DNA from 3 places in the Janthinobacterium sp. GW822-FHT07H10 genome. Region 1 is predicted to be linked to each of the others. Evidence: predicted binding sites of a transcription regulator. Region 1 holds the regulator's gene; each other region holds the start of a gene.
What was found. Region 1 encodes sigma-54, which starts transcription at its own class of promoters, with help from an activator protein. Its sites were predicted from a motif close to TGGCANGNAANCTGCTTT; they were not measured.
Positions count from the first base shown of each region.

Region 2: the regulator sigma-54 is predicted to act here: its motif matches at 1,749-1,766, upstream of AC1RDJ_RS09165 (EDSAP-1 family PEP-CTERM protein).
Region 3: the regulator sigma-54 is predicted to act here: its motif matches at 1,528-1,545, upstream of AC1RDJ_RS23385 (urease accessory protein UreD).

Region 1 is NZ_JBXAKS010000003.1:67,655-71,917, forward strand. Features, by position in the region: gene rapZ (RNase adapter RapZ) at 1-37, shown strand, start outside; gene AC1RDJ_RS08055 (enoyl-CoA hydratase/isomerase family protein) at 76-1,161, opposite strand; gene hpf (ribosome hibernation-promoting factor, HPF/YfiA family) at 1,316-1,678, opposite strand; gene AC1RDJ_RS08065 (RNA polymerase factor sigma-54) at 1,748-3,226, opposite strand; gene lptB (LPS export ABC transporter ATP-binding protein) at 3,231-3,986, opposite strand; gene lptA (lipopolysaccharide transport periplasmic protein LptA) at 3,986-4,263, opposite strand, start outside.
Region 2 is NZ_JBXAKS010000003.1:307,198-311,460, reverse strand. Features, by position in the region: gene AC1RDJ_RS09170 (LytR C-terminal domain-containing protein) at 1-600, shown strand, start outside; gene AC1RDJ_RS09165 (EDSAP-1 family PEP-CTERM protein) at 668-1,660, opposite strand; gene AC1RDJ_RS09160 (hypothetical protein) at 1,874-2,248, opposite strand; gene AC1RDJ_RS09155 (hypothetical protein) at 2,399-2,707, shown strand; gene AC1RDJ_RS09150 (dodecin) at 2,772-2,978, opposite strand; gene AC1RDJ_RS09145 (hypothetical protein) at 3,195-4,263, opposite strand, start outside.
Region 3 is NZ_JBXAKS010000012.1:138,990-143,252, forward strand. Features, by position in the region: gene AC1RDJ_RS23375 (urease subunit beta) at 1-221, opposite strand, end outside; gene AC1RDJ_RS23380 (urease subunit gamma) at 312-614, opposite strand; gene AC1RDJ_RS23385 (urease accessory protein UreD) at 631-1,497, opposite strand; gene AC1RDJ_RS23390 (EAL domain-containing response regulator) at 1,649-3,853, opposite strand; gene AC1RDJ_RS23395 (sensor histidine kinase) at 4,028-4,263, opposite strand, start outside.

The DNA of each region.
Region 1 (4,263 bases):
TGAACGCGTCGTCCTGCGCCACCGCGAACGTAGCTAGAACGCCAGGCGACCGCGCGTCGCTTGTATGTGGCCCTGTTAATTCAGATGGCAAAGCGGATGCACTTGCGCCGGCCAGACCGGTGCAAAGAAGCGCGCCACCATGGCCGCATCGACCTCGTCCAGGCTGGCCGGCTGCCAGCGCGGCGCATTGTCCTTGTCGACCACCAGCGCGCGCACGCCTTCGAGCACCTCGCCATGCGCAAAATTGTGGCGCACCAGCGTGCGCTCCATGCGCAGGCAATCGGCCACGCCCAGGTGTGCGCCGCGCTGCAGTAATTCCAGGGTGACCGACATCATCAGCGGCGAGCGCAAACGCATTGCCGCCAGCGCCTTGGCCGCGAACGCACTGTCATCCTGCGCCAGCGATGCCATGATGGCCGCCACGGAAGCGGCACTGAAATGGCGGTCCAGCGCCGTGCGCGCGGCCGCCAGCACAGAGACGCCAGCCTGCGCCTGGAATGGCGCCGCCAGGGCCTTGATGGCCACCGGCAAGCCTTCACCGGGCGTCGACTCGAACAGGGCCGTCAGCGCCTCCATGGCCGTCTCCGGCAGATACACATCGGCCAGGCCTGTATACAGCGCATCGGCCGCGCCGATGGTCAGGCCCGTCAAGCCCAGGTACAGACCCAGCTGGCCAGGCAGGCGCGACAGAAAATAGCTGCCGCCCACATCGGGGAACAGGCCAATATTGACTTCTGGCATGGCCATGCGCGTGCGGCCCGTCACGATGCGCAAGCGGTTGCCGGGGCCGGCCTGCGCCACGCCCATGCCGCCGCCCATCACCACGCCATCCATCACGGCGATATACGGTTTCGGATAGAAATGGATTAAATGATTTAAAGCATATTCTTCTGTAAAGAAATCTTCCAGCAATGCACTGCCACCCTGCGGCGTGGCCCGGCCCGCATCGTAAAAGAAGCGGATGTCGCCGCCGGCGCACAGGGCTTTTTCGCTGCTCGAGCGTATCACCACGGCGTCCACCTGCGGATCGTCGCGCCAGGCCAGCAAGGCGGCACTCATGGTGCGCACCATCTCCAGCGACAGGGAATTCAAGGCTTTCGGGCGGTCGAGCACGATGTGCGCGGTGCGGTTGCGGATGGAGGTGTGGACGAAGTCGCTCATGGCAGGCAGGCAAGAAGTGAAAGTGCCAACATTCTAGCGCCTGCAGGAGCAACCTTGCGTTCGGCCAGGCGATCCGTGCGCAAGGGTGACGGGCGCAAAAAAGGGCGCAAGATGTGCGCCCTTAGTTGATCACAACTGCGAGAAGCGGGTGGCCTTAGACGGCGACGACGGCTTCATCCTCTGAGTTGTCTGGCAGATGCTTGATCGCCTCTTTACCGTGCCCTTGCACTTTGCTTTTGTATTTCATCACTTGCCGGTCCAGCTTGTCGATCAGGGTATCGATCGCGGCATACAGGTCTTGCGCCAGGCTTTCCACATAGACGGTCTTGCCACTCAGACGCAGGTTGACTTCGGCCTTTTGACGCTTTTCTTTCTCTTTGAGGTTGTCCACGGTCAGAATCACGGCGATATCGATAACGTGATCGAAATGACGTTTCACGCGCTCCAGCTTCGTTTGTACGTATTCACGAATGGCTGGTGTCACTTCGAGATGATGTCCGCTGATGGTGAGATTCATACACACTCCTAAAGATGATCGGGTTCGTGCGGTATCCATCGTATCCGGCCCGCAGAGGAACCGAAAAAACTACAAGCACTTACGCAGACTCACTGGCGGAATTTTCAACGCTTCCCGGTATTTGGCAACAGTACGTCGCGCAATCACCATGCCTTGTTCTCCCAGCATGTCCGCAATCTTACTGTCGGATAAAGGATTTTTAGGGTCTTCTGCTCCTGTCAGTTGCACGATCAATGCCCGTATCGCCGTCGATGACGCTTCGCCCCCCGCTTCGGTGGCGACGTGGCTACCAAAGAAATATTTCAACTCGAACATGCCGTGCGGGGTCAGCATGTACTTTTGAGTTGTTACCCGCGAGATAGTACTCTCGTGTAAACCCAGTGTATCAGCTATTTCACGGAGCACAAGGGGGCGCATGGCAACGGCCCCATGCGAGAAAAAGTTCTTTTGTCTTTCTACTATCGCCTGCGCCACGCGCAGGATCGTGTCGAAGCGCTGGCGCATATTCTTGATCAGCCACTTGGCTTCCTGCAACTGTGCACCCATGGCGCCTTCGCCCTTGCCCTGCTTGAGCAGGTTGGCATACATGGCATTGACGCGCAGGCGCGGCATGACGTCATTGTTCAGCGTCACCTGCCAGCCATTGCGCGCGCGCTTGACAACCACGTCCGGCACCACGTAGTCGGAAACGTCGGAGGCGAACACGGCGCCCGGGTGCGGATTGCACAGGCGAATCACGGTCTGCGCCTCGCGCAAGTCTTCGTCGTCGCAATCGAGGGCTTTTTTCAGCTTGTTGAAATCGCGCTGGGCAAACCAGGCCAGGTGCTTTTCCACGATGACGATGGCCATGCGGCGCGTCACCAGGGCGATATGCGGCAAACGCTTGATTTGCAGCGCCAGGCATTCGGAGGCGTTGCGCGCCCCCACGCCTGGCGGATCGAAGCTTTGCAGCAGCGCCAGTGCCGTGCGCAGCTCGTCGGCGTCGATGTCCAGCTCCGCCGGCAGGCGCGCCAGGATGTCGTCGAGCGACTCTTCCAGGTAGCCATTGTCGTCGAGGGCGTCGATGATCAGCTCGACCAGCGCGCGGTCGCGCAATTCTAGCACCGTCACGCGCATCTGCTCCATCAGGTGTTCGCGCAAGGTGCAGTGATGGGCTTCGAGTTGCGGACGGGCATCTTCGTCGTCGGGCGCCTTGCCACGGCTCGCTTCGCTCCAGTCGCTGTCGCCGCCATCCATGGCGGCCGGACTCTCGCCCGCCTCGCCGTCAAACCCATCCGCTTCGGCCGGCGCGGCGGGCGCCTCCTGGCTCGGTGGCTGAGGCGGTGCCTCGGCCGGCGCGGCCGTCGAACTCAAGGCGCCATCGGACAGCAGGCGCAACGAGCGGTCGAGCGGATCGTCGAGACGCTCGAGCAGGGGATTGTCCGTCAACAGCTGCTCTAGCTCCTGGTGCAATTCCAGGGTAGACAATTGCAACAGGCGTATCGATTGCTGCAACTGCGGCGTCAGTGCCAAGTGCTGCGAGGTGCGCAGCTGCAATGATTGTTTCATTGGCTCACATGCGGAAGTGTTCGCCCAGATAGACCCGGCGTACCGACTCGTTCGCGATGATGTCGTCGGGGCGTCCCGACGCCAGCACCGAGCCCTGGTTGATGATGTAGGCACGGTCGCAGATACCCAGCGTCTCGCGTACATTATGGTCGGTGATCAGCACACCGATATTGCGCTCCTTCAAGAAACGCACGATGCGCTGGATTTCGATCACGGCGATCGGATCGACGCCGGCGAACGGTTCGTCGAGCAGCACGAAACGCGGGTCCGTGGCCAGCGCACGGGCGATTTCCACGCGGCGGCGCTCGCCGCCCGACAGCGACAGGGCCTGGTTCTCGCGCAGCTTTTCAATCTGCAAGTCGGCCAGCAATTTATCCAGGCGCTCCTCGATCTCGGCCTTCGTCAACGGACGGCCTTCGACGGTCTGGATTTCCAGCACGGCGCGGATATTGTCTTCCACCGTCAGCTTGCGGAAAACGGACGCTTCCTGCGGCAGATAGGACAGGCCCATCTGCGCGCGGCGGTGGATCGGCAGCCTGGAAATATCCACGCCGCTGATATCGATGGTACCGCCATCCGACGGCACCAGGCCGACGATCATGTAGAACGAGGTGGTCTTGCCGGCGCCGTTCGGCCCCAGCAGACCCACCACTTCACCGCATTCGACTTGCAGCGAAACATCATGCACGACTTGCCGCTTGCCATAGGTCTTTTGCAGCCCGCGGACGATCAGGGTACTGCCGCAACGTGTATTTTCCATTATTTCTTTCCTGGCGCGGGCGCCGCCGGCGCTTTCTCCGCCGCGGGTGCCTTGGTCTTCGGCTGGATCACCATGCGCACGCTACCGGCGCCCGGGGCGCTGGTGCCGCTGTCACTGTTTTCCATCTTGAACACTTCGTTGCGGCTGTCATATGAAATGAAGGCGCCATTGGCCACATCGGTGATTTTCGTGCCTTCCAGGCGCGTCAGCTTGGCCTTGGAAAACAGTTTCACCACTTCCGTCTTGTTATCGTATTCCACGCGCTCCGCTTCGCCTT
Region 2 (4,263 bases), 240 kb from region 1:
CTGGGGCAGCACGAGCGCGCCGCCGTGATGCGGCGCCAGGCGAACAGCTTGCAAGAGCACGACCCGCGCCGCGATGCGGCCCTGTTGCGCGGCGCGGCGGAACCCGTTGCGCTCGCGCCGGTAGCGGCGGCACCGGCCATGGCGCGCGTGGAAATCACGCAACGCGACGGCATGGCCCTGTTGCGGCGCGTGCCGGCGACGGAGCGCGGCGTCCCCATTGCTGTCGCTGCGCCGGCAACGGCGGCGCTGGCCGGCGCGCCGCGTCCGCGCCTGGAAATCCTCAATGGCAATGGCGTGCCGGGCATGGCCGCCGCGCTGGCGCGCAGCCTGGCCGGCGGGCCCGTGCAGGTGGTGCGCCTGGGAAATGACAGCTCGTTCCAGGTGGCGCGCACGCGCGTCGAATACCGGCCCGCGCAGGAACAGGCGGCGCGCCAGCTGGCCCGCCAACTGGGGATGCCGGTGCAAACCCTGCCCGCCGACTGTCCCGCCAGTGAACTGCGCCTGGTACTCGGGCGCGACTTCGGCGACCCCGCCACCTTGCACCGTTACTATCTGCAGCAGCTGCAACTGGCGCGCCAGGCGCTGGCGCGGCTGGGCTGAAGCGCAGCCGCCCAAGCAAAAACACGCGGCGCCCTGGCGGGCGCCGCGTGTTTTTGCTTGCTGCTAATTATTTGGGTTGCCGCCGCCGCGTGAAGGCCAGGGCCGCCAGGCCCGTGCCTAGCAACAGCAGGGTGGCCGGTGCCGGCACCACGACGATCACGGGATCGATCACGACGATATCGGTGCGCGTGGACTTGGAAAAATTCAAGGTGTAGCTGCCGGCCGCCAGCGCGAAGTTCGACGTCAGAGAAAATTGCGCCAGGCCATTCGTGAAGGCGCGCCCTGTGGACGGATCGTTGGTGCCGGCCGTCATGTTCAGGCTGAACGGATCCAGGCTGCCCGCGCCGTGGTTGCCGTTGATGTCGCTGCCATTGTTGGCGTCGCCATCGGGCGCGAACTGGAAGATCACGCCGTCGGCATTGGCATGCGACAGGCAGCCGACGGGGCTGGCGCTGTTGCACGAGATATTGAAGATATCCATGATCGACACATTGGACTTGTCGCCCATCGCCGTCACGCTGGTGCGCAGGTCGCGCCGTCCCATGAAGCTGAAGGTGATGAAGCCGGCGCTCGACAGGGTCAGGTTGACGGAGCCGGTCAGCGTGTCGCCGGCCGTGGCCGAGGCGGCGCCCACCGTGTTGCGCTGCGCCTCCGAAACGGCCAGCACGGTGGATCCAGTGCCGTTGAGCATGTTGCCGAAGGCGTGGGCATCGCCGCGCGCAAACTCCAGTGCCGTGGTGGGGGCGTAGTGGTTCTGCGGCAGGCCCGTGCAACCGCTGCCGGAACACACTTGCGGCACGTCGGCATTGGCGGCCGGGCCCGTGTTGACGGCGCGCGGATTGACGGCCACGCCGCCCTGGAAAAAGGCGCTGTCGCTGGCGTTGCGGTTGGCGCCGGCCAGCGACAGCGCGCCGGCGCTGGTGGTGATGCGGAAATTGCTCAACTCATTGACGGCCAGGCCGTACGCCCCGGCATGCGCCTGGCCGCTGGCCAGCAGGCTTGCCGCCGCCAGTGCGCCCAGCCAGCCCAGGGTCTTGCTTCGTGTGTGATCGACATTCATCGCAGCCTCTTATCGTGGTCAGTCTCGGAAAATCCGGGGGGATAAAGAATCCAGGACGACTTGCCTGGATTCATCTCGTAGACGGAGATAAGCAGCTTGCGTGCCACACAAGAAAATCCTGTCGAATCAAACGCTTGCGCAAAGCGGGTTGGACTGGTGGAAGCAAAGTGTAAGAATGGCCGACGCCGCTTGCCGGCCGGTCGCTACCGCGCCTCAGGTGCCGCGGTGGTAGCCGAGATGCCCACCGGAATTGCGCGCGCAACCGCAGCCGATGCGCGCCACTTCCTCGCCTGCCGTCAGTTTCCAGTTGGTAATCGTCGTATGCTGCCAGTCGATGTCGCTTTTCTTGACAGGTTTTACCGTCAGGGTGCGCGCTTGCGCATCCGCGTATTCCATCAGCTCCTCGTCGTCGGCGATATCGAAATGGCGGTGGATCAGGGAAATGCCGAAACGCTCGAGTGCGCCGTAGCGCTGCAGCACGTCGCGCAGCTCGCGAAAGCAGGCCACGTCCTCGGGCAGCAAGGGATTGACGGCGGAAATATCGGCGACGGGCTGCCACTGCATGGCGTGGATGTTTAGGCTATCCATGACTGTCTCCTGTGCCCCGTGATGAATGGCCCAGGCCGCCGGAGGGGCGCCGGCACGCCTGGCGAAATGCCCATCGTGGCCGTAAGGCTGCTGCGGCGCTTGCGCCAGATCAAAGGTGCGGCAGTCGACCCTCGCCCGGTAAAATAGGTCATGGCAAACAAAACTCCCACCTTCCCCGGCGCGCGCACGGGCCGCGGCCAGGTCCTGGCCGTGCTGCTGTCGAACCGCGACCAGTCCGGCGCCGAACCGCTGCAAGGCCGCGTCTCGCTGGCCGCCATCGTCAAGGCGTTAAAGCGCAAATACCACTGGCCGATCGAGACGCACAGTTTCCCCGCCAATACGCAGGACGGCCGCGCCAGCTGGGCAACCGTCTACAGCTTGCCGGACAAGGTCATCGAGACCGCGCTGGACAACGGCGGCCGGGAGTGGCTGGAGAGCAGGTCAGTCGCCAGGCGCTAGTGAGAGGGCAAGGTTGGGCCAGGCGCCGCAGCGGGCACGCCGCTGCCGCCCATGCCACATGGCTTTATTCGAGGCGGAAGCCGACCTTCAGCGTGACCTGGAAGTGCGCCACCTTGCCATCGACGATATGCCCGCGCGAATCGGTCACTTCATACCAGTCCATGTGCTTGACCGTGAGCGCCGCCTTGGCAATGGCATCGCGGATCGCCTGATCGCTGCTCTCGGTCGATGTGCCAACCAGTTCGATCAGCTTGTAAGTGTGTGCGGACATGATGTTTCCCCAGTAGGAAAGCCGGACATCGAAAGGTTCTTCTTTGCTAACAAGCACCCATCTTGCGCCTAATCGCAGCCGCAGTCATTACGCAGTGCAGCAATGCGTCGCGTGAGGCTTACCTGAAACAGCGGGCCTGAAACATCGCTGAAGGTAAGGTGTCTGGAAGGCAAAACCGAGTCTGCCATCCAGATGCCGATCAGCAGCTATAGGACATCAACTCGACAGGCGAGCCTTTATTCTGTCTAATATTTCCTGTTGTGGTTTCAGAAAGGCTATCCTCGCTTGCGGCATGCAGTTGGCGGCGACGTAGTCGCTGTATGCACCGTCACGCAAGCCCTTATCGATTGCAACCCGTTTACATTTGTCTGCGATGGCATGTATATTCGAATAGGTGTTGTAATTATATTTCTCTGGATGGGCTATGTAGTTCTCATATTTTTCCTGCATGCTCACTAACTTTTCATTTTCCAGAGCTTTAAATTCTTGCTTGATCAGTATGTCGGAAGTTGATGTGCAATTTTTCTCCAATGGATTGCGATCGCATTGCACACTTCTTTGCAAGGCTCTTTCCGCAGCCATGATCATGAAGTCAGCAGCGCAATAATCTTGAGGGAATTCGCCGCAATCACCCTTGGTTGTGCGTGCTTCTGTCAAAAAAGAGTTAATTTCCTTGGTGGCTGGCGATTGTAGTTTTTGCACGAATTGACTTGTTCCAATTTTCTCCGACAGCGCACCACCGGCTTGGCATTGTGCATATACATCGAGTGCGAACTCGCCAAAATCCGTACTGTTGATTTTGTGTTTGACAGCATCCATCTGAAAATCCTTGAGCCGTCCCGCAGAAGCGTTCAGTGTTGCCTGCAATACTTGTCCCATTTGTGCATGGTATTTTTTTGCATGGCGACTCGTATAAATATCGACTTGCGCGACATATTTCTGACAGCTTGCCGGATCGCCAGTCGTATCTGCAATGACTGGCAGATTGCTCTTTACTCGCTCAGCAATATGCGTCGCAAAGTCTGCCTCCACTTGTTTACAGTAAGACGAATTTTTCCATTCCAGGGCTACCTTCAATACGTCCACAATGCTGGTTGACGAACCATAAGGCTCAGCTTCATCCCTGATCTCCTGCGCAACTTCCATCGCATACCGTGGATTGGCAGGAACATCCTTCAGTGCAATTTTGGCCCGGTATTCTGTCGCCGCTCTCAAGCTGCTGTCCTCCAGGTAGTTGGCTGCTTTTGCACACTTCCCGATAGATATAATCTGTTCATGCTCGCTG
Region 3 (4,263 bases), on a different contig from region 1:
CCCGGCTCGAAGCGCACGGCGGTACCGGCCGTGATATTGAGGCGCATGCCATACGCGCGCCAGCGCTCGAACGACAGCGCCGGGTTGACTTCGAAAAAGTGAAAATGCGAACCGACCTGGATCGGCCGGTCGCCCCGGTTGGCCACCACCACGGTGGCCGTGGCGCGGCCCGCATTCAGGCTGATTTCGCCCTCTTCCAATCTGTACTCGCCTGGGGTCATGTGGGACTCCTTCAAAGATCGCAACGCTTGCCGGCCGGTCGCCGGCGCAAAACAGCCATGGCGCGGATGGCGCCCTGGCCGGTCAGAAAACTACGGTATCGGGTGATGCACGGTCACCAGCTTGCTGCCGTCGGGGAAAGTGGCTTCCACCTGGATGTCGGGGATCATCTCGGCGATGCCGTCCATGACGTCGGCGCGCGCGAGTATCCTTGTGCCGTCCGACATCAGCTGCGCCACCGACTTGCCATCGCGCGCGCCCTCCATGATGGCGGCGCTGATCAGCGCCACCGCTTCCGGGTAATTGAGCTTCAGGCCGCGCGCCAGGCGCCGCTCGGCCAGCAATGCGGCCGTGAAGATCAGCAGCTTGTCCTTTTCGCGGGGAGTCAGGTCCATGTCTTTCCTTTCATCGTCAGGTATTCCAGCTGCGCGGAACAACAGCGTCGCGCCCCAGCAAGGCGGGCCGCAGCAGCTGCCAGGCGGCCAGCATGATGTGGCGCGCCGCCTCGCTGTCGCCGCACAGCAGGCGCACCACCACCAGCGATTTCATCTGCGTGGCGCCAAACGCGGCGCCGGCCGGCACCTTGATCTCGCGCAAGGCGGCCAGCACGGCGGGGACAAGCGGCGGGCCGACGCCGATCAGGGTGGCGCACACGCTGTGGCCGGCCAGGCCCAGCGGGCTGGCCATCAGCGCGCCGCCGGCGGCCAGCACGCCCTGCTCCCACCACAGCAGCTTGCCGCCGCGGCGTATCTGCACGTGCTGGGCGATACTGCCGGTGTTGAACGTTTCGCCCGAGGCGCTGCGGCCCAGGCAGACGATGTCGCAGCCGATGTAGCTGGCGTCCGTCGCCAGCTCCACTTCATGGCGCAGGCGCACGCAAGCCTGGTCGAAGAAGATGCTTTCCTGCGGCAGCCACTCGATGGCCGCGCCGGCGCCGGCGCGCAGCGCGACGTGCTGGCCCGAGACGTGGCCGTTGGCGCGGTACCATTTGGCGGCGCCCGGCGACGTCAGGAAGGCATGCGCGCCGTCGCCCACCGTGGCGTTCACGGCCAGCTGGTCGCCGCCCACGACGCCGCCGGGCGGATGGATGATGATGGCGTGGCAGACGCCTTCGCCTTCCGGATACAGCGGCTTTTGCACGCGCAGGGGGCCGCTGTGGGTACGCTCGACGAGGCGGCTGACGCCGGCGTCCAGCGCAAAGCCCAGGCGCAAACGCGCCTGCCAGGCGCTGTGCGCGCTGGCCTCATGGGGCGTGGCTGGAGAGGTGCTGTCTGGCATGCGGGGCAATCGCGTAAATAAGCAATGACCTAAGCAGGATATGTGCCAGCTTCAAGAGAAGGAATGGTGAGAATGCTGCACCGTCCTGCGGCAGCCGCACCGCAATGGTGCGGCCGGCGCACCGCGGCGCATGCAGGGCGCGGCGGCGTGCTTACGCCACGTCGAGCACGCGCCGTTCGCGCAGCAGCGCCGTGAAGGGCGCGGCGGCCAGCGGGCGGCTGAAATAATAGCCCTGCATTTCGTCGCAGCCGTGCTCCGTCAGGAAATCGACCTGCGCGCGCGTTTCCACGCCTTCGGCGATGACGCGCATGTCGAGGTTGTGCGCCAGCGAGATGACGGAGCGGGCGATGGCCGCGTCGCTGCTGCTGGTGGTGACGTCGTCGACGAAGGATTTGTCGATTTTCAGCACGTCGATGGGAAAGCGCTTCAGGTAGCCCAGGCTGGAATAGCCGGTGCCGAAGTCGTCGAGCGAAATGCCCACGCCGATATCCTTCAGGCGCGTGAGGGCCGCCACGGCCTTGTCCGGATCGCCCATCACCGTGCTTTCCGTGATTTCGATGCCCAGGCAGGCCGGCGCGATGCCGTACTTGCGCAGGGTCGCCTCGACGAACGGCACCGTGCGGTCCTGCGCAAACTGCTTGCCGGACAGGTTGACGGCCACCTTGATGCTGCCCAGGCCCGCGTCGTGCCAGCTGCGGATCTGCGCGCAGACGCTTTCCAGCACCCATTCGCCGATGGCCGTGATCGAGCCGTATTCCTCGGCCAGCGCGATGAACAGGCCGGGCGGCACCTTGCCCAGCACCGGATTGTCCCAGCGCAGCAGTGCTTCCGCGCCCAGCATGGCGCCCGTGCGCAGACACATCTGCGGCTGGTAGTGCACCTCGAATTCATCGCGGCCGATGGCGCCGCGCAGCTGCTGCTGCATGGCCAGGCGGGCGCGGATGTCGCTGCCCATGCGCTCCGTGAAGAAGGCGTAGTGGTCGCGCCCCATTTCCTTGGCGCGCACCAGGGCCGTGTCGGCGTGGCGCAGCAGGTCGTCGAGGCTGTCGCCGTCGGCCGGACACAGGGCGATGCCGATGCTGGTAGTCAGGGCCAGGCGCTCGCCGTCGACGCTGAGCTCCTCGCGCAGGCCGGCCAGGATGGTTTGCGCCAGCGCAAGCGTACGCCCCAGCAGGGCGTCGTCCTGCAGCAGGATCTGGAATTCGTCGCCGCCCTGGCGCGCCACCGTGTCGCCTTCGCGCACGCAGCCCGTCAGGAAGCGCGCCACCACCTGCAGCGCCTTGTCGCCCACGGCCTGGCCGTGCGAGTCGTTGATGTTCTTGAAGCGGTCCAGGTCCAGGCACATCAGCACCACCTGCTGGCCGTCGCGCACGGCGTTCACGCGCGCCTGTTCGAAGCGCTCGCGCATCAGCACGCGGTTCGGCAAGCCCGTCAGCGCGTCGTGGTAGGACAGGAAATCGATCAGGTGCTGCTCGGCCTTGCGCTCGCTGATGTCGAGGAAGACGCCCACGTAATTGACGACGGCGCCGTCCGGGCCATGCACGGTGGAGACGCTGAGCAGGCAGGGATAGGTGTCGCCGCTCTTGCGCCGCGTCTGCACCTCGCCCGACCAGCAGCCGCTGCTGCGCAGTCCCTGGCGCATGGCCAGCAGCACGGCTTCGCCCGTGTACTGCGCGTGCAGGCGCATGATGTCGGTGCCCAGCACTTCCTGCGCCGTATAGCCGGTGATGCGCGTAAACGCGGGATTCGAGGTGACGATGACGCCGGCCGGATCGGTGATCAGGATGGCGTCCTGGGTGGCTTCGAAGACCTGGCCGGACAGGCGCAGCAATTCCTCGTTGGCGCGGCGGATCTGCACTTCGCGCGCCAGCGTGCTGGCCACCTGTTCCAGCTCCGCCGTGCGTTCGGCCACGCGGCGTTCCAGGTTGGCGCGCTCCTGCGCCAGCTGCAGCTGCGCCCGTCCCAGGCGCACGTGGGCGTCGGTGCGGGCGAGGATTTCCTCGGCCTGGAACGGCTTGGCGATGAAGTCGACGGCGCCCAGCGCGAAGCCGCGCACCTTGTCATCCGTATCGTACTGCGCCGACAGGAAGATCACGGGCACCTGGCGCAGCGAGGGAATCTCCTTCAGGCGGCGGCACACTTCAAAGCCGTCGAGGCCGGGCATGCGCACGTCGAGCAGGATCAGCTCCGGCGGGCGCGCCTGCGCCGTCCACAGGGCCAGTTCGCCGTTCGGCGCCTGGCGCACCGCATACCCGGCGCCGCCCAGCAAGTCGCTCAACAGTTTCAGCGAAGCCGGCGTGTCTTCAACGATCAGTACTTCGCCCTTGGCGTTCACTTCCGAAAAATCGCGGTGCATGTAGCAGTTCTCTCAGCTTTGGATGAGGCGCGGCGCGCTGGCGCCGCACTGGACAAGACATTTCTTTGCGGTGAACTACATACCATCATCATAATCTTTATTGCAATTTAGCACCATCCACCAGCGGCACTTTGGCCGTCTTTTCAATCAATTCGATGTTGTCAGTCCACACTTTCACGGCTGCGCCGGCACGTCCTCCGCCTCGAGCAGCGCGCACAGCTGGCGATACTCGTGCCGCTCCAGCATCGCCTGCAATGGCGCCAGCAACGGCCCGGCCGCCGCCGGCAAGGCGGCCAGCAGCTGCGCCACGCGGGCCAGGTTCAATGCGCGCAGCGCCGCCAGCAAGGCGGCGCGCTCGTCCTGCGCGAGCGGCGCCAGGTCCTGCGCCCGCAGCGCCGGCCGCATGTCGG